Streptosporangium sp. NBC_01755: one gene and its partner. The protein of the gene in region 2 interacts with the protein of the main gene of each other region in a pairwise test. Links are inferred from orthologs where the notes say so. Each region holds a gene or a part of one and is shown on either strand. Other genes may lie near its edges.

Region 1 (3,308 bases), 3.8 Mb from region 2 along the record:
AGGCACAGAAGCTTTGCCCGTTCCGGGGGCGCGGCCCGGGGCGGGCAAAGCCATGTCCGGAATCACATCGTCCTGGTCACACGTATGATCTTCCGGCGCAGTCGGACGTCTCGACGGCCATCGGGATACAGTCGCAGGCGGTCGAGCTCCCAGTCGCCGTATTCTGCATGTTCGGTCAGTATCCGGCGGGCTGCGTCCCGGGAGGTGCCACGCGGGAGGTGGAGAACCAAGTAGGAGTAGTCCAGCACAGCGATTAGTCTCCGAGGGTGGGCCGAGGGACGTCGACACTCATAGGGCTTTATTCTGCGTCCTTGCGGCTTTCCTTGGGAGTGTTCCCGACTGAGATCGGGTAACCCGAGGGGAAGTAAACGGGGAACGAATGCGAACAGCGAGGTAGGAAGCAGCGTGCCAGCCAAGAACGGCAACGCCGGCGGAAACCGCCTGGTGATCGTCGAGTCGCCTTCCAAGGCGAAGACCATCGCCGGGTACCTCGGCCGCGGCTACGTCGTGGAGTCCAGCATCGGGCATATTCGTGATCTCCCCGAGAAGGCCGACGACATCCCGGAAAAGTACAAGGGAGAGTCCTGGGCGCGCCTCGGCGTCAATGTGGATCACGAGTTCGAGCCGCTCTACGTCGTCAATCACGACAAGAAGGCGCAGGTGAGCAAGCTCAAGCAGCTGCTCAAGGACGCCGATGAGCTCTATCTCGCCACTGACGAGGACCGCGAGGGCGAGGCGATCGCCTGGCATCTCCGCGAGGTGCTCAATCCCAAGGTCCCGGTGCACCGCATGGTGTTCCACGAGATCACCCCGCGGGCGATCCAGGAGGCGGTGGCCAATCCCCGCGCCCTGAACCTGCGGCTGGTCGACGCCCAGGAGACCCGGCGCATCCTCGACCGGCTCTACGGCTACGAGGTCAGCCCGGTCCTGTGGAAGAAGGTCAAACCCCGGCTCTCCGCCGGGCGCGTGCAGTCCGTGGCGACCCGGCTGGTCGTGGAGCGCGAGCGTGAGCGCCTGGCGTTCACCAGCGCGAGTTACTGGGACCTGCAGGCGCTGCTCGACACCGGTGGCGACGAGGTTCCGCACGAGTTCACCGCCATGCTGACCGGTGTGAACGGAAAGCGCGTCGCCCAGGGCCGGGACTTCACGAGCAACGGCACCCTCAAGAGCGCCGACGTGCTCCACCTGGACGAGCAGGCCGCTCGCGCCCTGGCCGGGCGTCTGGCAGGTGTGCCGTACAAGGTCAGGTCGGTCGAGCGCAAGCCGTACACCCGCAAGCCGTACGCGCCGTTCAGGACGACCACGTTGCAGCAGGAGGCCAGCCGCAAGCTGGGCTTCTCCGCGAAGTCGACGATGCAGGTCGCCCAGCGCCTCTACGAGAACGGCTTCATCACCTACATGCGGACCGACAGCATCACGCTGTCGGAGACCGCTGTCGCCGCCGCCCGCAGCCAGGCGATCAAGCTTTACGGGTCGGCCTACGTGCCCGACAAGCCGCGCGTCTACGCCGGCAAGGTGAAGAACGCGCAGGAGGCGCACGAGGCGATCCGCCCCTCGGGGGAGGAGTTCCGCACGCCGGGCGAGACCGGGCTGAGCGGTGACATGTTCCGGCTGTACGAGCTGATCTGGCAGCGGACCGTGGCCTCCCAGATGAAGGACGCGGTCGGCGAGTCGGTCACCGTCAAGGTGGACGGCACGTCCAGCTCGGGCGAGCGGGTCGAGTTCAGCGCCTCCGGGCGGACCATCACCTTCCACGGCTTCCTGAAGGCCTACGTCGAGGGTGCGGACGACCCGTCCACCGACAGGGACGACTCCGAGAAGCGCCTGCCGAACCTGAGCGAGAACGACCCGCTCACCGCGTCCGCGCTGAACGTGCTGTCGCACTCCACGAAGCCGCCGGCCCGGTACACGGAGGCGTCGCTGATCAAGGAGCTGGAAGACCGGGAGATCGGCCGCCCTTCGACGTACGCGTCGATCATCGGAACGATTCTGGACCGCGGCTACGTCTTCAAGAAGGGCACCGCCCTGGTGCCGTCCTTCCTGGCGTTCGCGGTGGTCAACCTGCTGGAGCAGCACTTCGGCCACCTCGTCGACTACGACTTCACGGCCGACATGGAGAAGGTCCTCGACGACATCGCCAACGACCGGGCGGAGCGGGTGCCTGAGCTGCGCCGGTTCTACTTCGGTGTGGAGGGCGGCGACGGCCTGAAGGAGCTGGTCACCGACCTCGGCGAGATCGACGCCAAGGAGATCAGCTCGTTCTCGATCAGGGGCACCGACATCATGATCCGGGTGGGCCGCTACGGCCCGTACCTGGACCGCGAGGGTGTCCGGGTGAACGTGCCTGAGGACCTGGCCCCCGACGAGCTCACGGCCGAAAGGGCCGAGGAGCTGTTCTCCCGCCCGATGGGTGATCGGGAGCTGGGCAAGGACCCGGCGACCGGGAACGTGATCGTGGCCAAGGACGGTCGCTTCGGCCCGTACGTCACCGAGATCCTGCCGGTGGAGACGCCTCCGGCGGAGGGCAAGAAGAAGACCAAGAAGGCCGACGCCCCCAAGCCGCGCACCGGGTCGCTGCTCAAGTCGATGTCCTTGGACACCGTCACCCTTGAGGATGCCCTGCTCCTGCTCTCACTGCCGAGGGTGCTCGGGATGATCGACGACCAGGAGGTCACGGCGCAGAACGGCAAGTTCGGGCCGTACATCAAGAAGGGCACCGACTCTCGTTCCCTGGGTTCGGAGGAGGAGCTGTTCACGGTCACTCTCGACCAGGCCAAGGAGTTGTTCGCCCAGCCCAAGACCAGGGGCAGGCGGGCCGCGGCCGCGCCGCCGCTGCGCGAGCTGGGTGAGGACTCCGTCTCCAAGAAGCCGATCGTGGTGAAGGAGGGGCGGTTCGGGCCCTACGTCACCGACGGGGAGACCAACGCCTCCCTGCGCAAGGGTGACGAGGTCGAGCAGATCACCACCGAACGCGCCGCCGAGCTTCTCGCCGACCGCCGCGCCCGTGGCCCGGCGCCCAAGCGTCCCCGCACCACCCGGGCCAAGGCCAAGGCCTGACGCCGCCGAGCCAGGGCCCCTCGTACGGGGCTCTGGCTCGAAGGGTTTCCGCACCCGCTGGGAACGCATTCGCCGTTTCGGGCGTTCTTCGGAACGCGCCGGAGATGGCCGGTGGGCGCGAGAGAGGGCGAGTGACGATCGTGGGCTTCGTGTCGCTGGTCATCTGTGTGATCACGGTGGTCCACTACTACCTGTGGCGTCGCCTGATTCGCTCGACCACCCGGCCGGGGCGGATCCGCCGGGTGCTGACC
Region 2 (3,002 bases):
CTGACGGGCGAGTGCTTCGGTGGCCTCGGCCGATCCGGAGCGGAGCTTCTCTCCGATGATGTAGTGGTGGTCGCCCTTGCGCAGGTGCAGCCGGTTGCGCTCGGAGGCGAAGCCGCGGTCGGCGACCCACACGATCCGCGACAACGTCCAGTCCCGCATATCGTCCTTGACCTGCCGGATCAGCGCGGAGTCGCCGGTCGCGCCGGGCCAGGACCACACCCGGACGGGGATGCCGGTGCGGGTGACGGCCATCCCGATCACGACCTGCGGCAGGTCATCGCGGTGGTCCTTGGACTTGCCGAACGACCGGAACCCCTTGCGCTTGTGATCGTCGGTGGCGTCCTGCTCGGGCACGACCTGGCCGAACGCGTCGCGAGGCACGGCTTCGTCGGCGTCTTCGGTCTCGAAGTAGGTCGAGGTGGTGTCGAAGAACAGCAGATCGACCTCGAGGTTGAGGAGGTTTGCGACCTGGTGGAACACCTCTTCCTCGAGCTTTCCGGAGATCTCGATCAGCCAGTCCATCGCCCGGTAGCAGGCGTCGTCGCTGGTCGCGGGCAGCAGGCCGTCGATCGCCACGTCCTCGTTCACCCAGCGGGCCGCCGCGAGCTTGGAGCAGGGGGCCAGGGCCCGGTTGGCGACCAGCGCGAACAGCACCCGCTCCGCGGCCGGGTCGAGCCGGCGGCCCTTGAGCAGCCGTTTCATCACCTTGCCGATCTCCAACTGCCGCCAGAGGGCATCCAGCACCCATGTGCCGCCCAGAGGTCGGGACTCGGTGAACGCCAGCCCGTCGGTCGCCGCCGACAAGGCGGCGTCGGGATCGAGGAACCGGGTGACCGAGGCGATCAGGCGCTGCAAGGCTTCCCGGTTCGCGGCATCCTCGCGGCCGAAGTTGTAGACGACCTGCACCTTCGACCGCTTCAACACCGGATCCCACACGTTGTGCGCGAGCTGCAGGTATCGGACTTCCGTCCCGTCCTTGTTCCGGCGAGGCGTCGACCGCAGATACATGGACTAGACGATAACGCCATAACCCTTGGCAGGCCTAGGAAACGGCGAATATGCGTGTATCTAGGCAGAATCGAGAATCCGACCAGTCCCCACCCCTCTGACCAGCATCTACACCTTCAGCCGTGGCCCAGAACCCTGATTAGCTGCGGAACCCAGGGAAGATGGTGGGGACCCGTGTGGGCGGCGTCCCGGCCACTACGGTCGAGCACCGTTTCAGCTGTTTCTGAAGCTGTTTCTGAGATGGACCGTCTCGCCCTGCTCGATCCTGGCGTGGCCCGCGGTCAGTGTGGCGACCCAGCCGGGGAAGGCCGCCAGGTCCCGCTCGCGTACCGCGACGCGGAAGCCGACCTCCGCGCCGTAGACGACCTCCCTGACCTCGTACGGCGAGATGTGCAGGTCGTTCTCCAACCGCCCGGCCCGCACGTGGTCCACGGTCACGGTCATGACCCTGGCGGGCACCATCTCGACCAGCGGCGTGAGATCCAGCGTCTTGCCGACCGACGAGCCGTACGCGCGGACCAGGCCCCCCGCGCCGAGCTTCACACCGCCGAAGTATCGGGTGACCACCGCCACCACGTCGGCGACGCCCCTGCGAAGGAGGGTCTCCAGCATCGGGGTGCCCGCGGTGCCGCCGGGCTCGCCGTCGTCGTCGGCCCGCTGGACGTGGCGGTCCCCGCCGATCACGTAGGCCGAGCAGTTGTGCGTGGCGTCACCGTGAAGCCGCCTGCGCCCGGCGACGAACTCCCTCGCGGCCTCCTCCGAGGAGACCGGGCCGACCGCGCACAGGAACCGGGATCGCTTGATCTCGATCTCGTGTTCTGTGGTGTCCTGCGGGGTCAGGTACGGGTCGGGCACCTGGCAAGGCTACCGGCGCGGGGCCGGCACGACGGTCCCGCGCGAAGGAGCGGCGGGTCAGAGGAAAGGAGCCCGGGGCTGGGCTGAGGCCGTACGACCTCGGCGCTCAGATCCCGCTGCCCCGGCCGCACGGGGAGGGAGCGGTCGGGGGGGCAGCGGGCCGCCTGGAAGGCGCGGCCCGCCCGGGTCGCGGTCCCGTCGCCGCGGAACAGCCCGCTGCCCGGTTCGGTCTCGGAGGAGGGCAGACCGAACCAGGCGTAGCGTCGCACGTACGGCAGGGAGGCCGGCATCCTGGTGGAGGCGGTGACGAAGGCGGCCTGCTGGGCGTCGGTGGCGTAGCGGGTGCCGTTGGAGAAGTCGATCAGGGCGTACTCGGTGAGCCGGATCGGCTTGCGGTAGCGCTTGTACACCGCCTGGACGTAGGACTTGAGCTGGCCGACCGCGGCCTGGGTGCGGAAGTCGCCGCCGTACCAGTGCAGCGCGATGAAGTCGACGCGGTAGCCGCGGCCATGGAGAAGGCCCACAGCGACCAGCTCGCCCGGCTGGAGCCGTGACAGGCGTCACGCGCGCCCGGCGTCACGGGACCCCGGCGCTGCCGTTCGCCCGGCGGGCGCACCCGCACCTGGTGCTCGCCCTGCTCTACGCCGGAGCCACCGCGGCGACCGCGAGACCGGGAGGCGCGGAGACCTCAGAGGAACATCGGACTCGAAATACGGCACGGGTATCGTGTTTATTCATAACACGACAAAACTCCCACATAGCACCGAAATAGCAGAAAAGAACTCAGTGCTCATTGAACGGGACGGCAGCGCTCACGTCCACGACCCGGGGATAGGCGTCGGCGGCGGGAAACCCTCGACCGGGAAGCCCCCCGGGTCACGACGATCCCACGGCCAGGCGCTTGCCTTCGCCAGAAAAGGGGCTATATTTACCAATAATAATAGTAGGGATTAAGGGTAATGACGATGCCCCTGCCGAATTTCCTCACAATCGGTGCCCCTAAATCCGGGACCACCGCCCTGCACACCGCATTGGCCCGGCACCCGGGGCTGTTCATGTCCCCGGTGAAGGAGCCGAAGTTCTTCCTCAGCGACGGCCCCCCTCCCACCGGGGGAGGCCCGGGCGACGCCCAGACCTAC

What was found. The genes of interacting proteins can lie anywhere in the genome.
Region 1: the proteins of OG884_RS33395 (region 2) and topA interact in binary tests that used the Escherichia coli proteins (3 or more experiments, as listed by UniProt). The link is inferred for Streptosporangium sp. NBC_01755 from one-to-one orthologs.

The regions. Positions count from the first base shown.
Region 1 is NZ_CP109131.1:3,399,735-3,403,042, reverse strand. The notes cover bases 20-3,257. They hold topA (type I DNA topoisomerase), read left to right. Parts: upstream 20-405; coding sequence 406-3,057; downstream 3,058-3,257. Other genes in these bases: OG884_RS15825 (metallophosphoesterase), read left to right, coding at 3,189-3,257; OG884_RS37505 (DUF5703 family protein), read right to left, coding at 63-479. In the rest of the region: more of OG884_RS15825, read left to right, coding at 3,258-3,308. UniProt on the Escherichia coli protein: Releases the supercoiling and torsional tension of DNA, which is introduced during the DNA replication and transcription, by transiently cleaving and rejoining one strand of the DNA duplex.
Region 2 is NZ_CP109131.1:7,231,507-7,234,508, reverse strand. The notes cover bases 43-2,974. They hold OG884_RS33395 (YigZ family protein), read right to left. Parts: upstream 1,864-2,974; coding sequence 1,222-1,863; downstream 43-1,221. Other genes in these bases: OG884_RS33385 (sulfotransferase family protein), read left to right, coding at 2,823-2,974; OG884_RS33390 (glycosyl hydrolase), read right to left, coding at 1,845-2,387; OG884_RS33400 (IS1634 family transposase), read right to left, coding at 43-1,008. Outside these bases: more of OG884_RS33400, read right to left, coding at 1-42; more of OG884_RS33385, read left to right, coding at 2,975-3,002.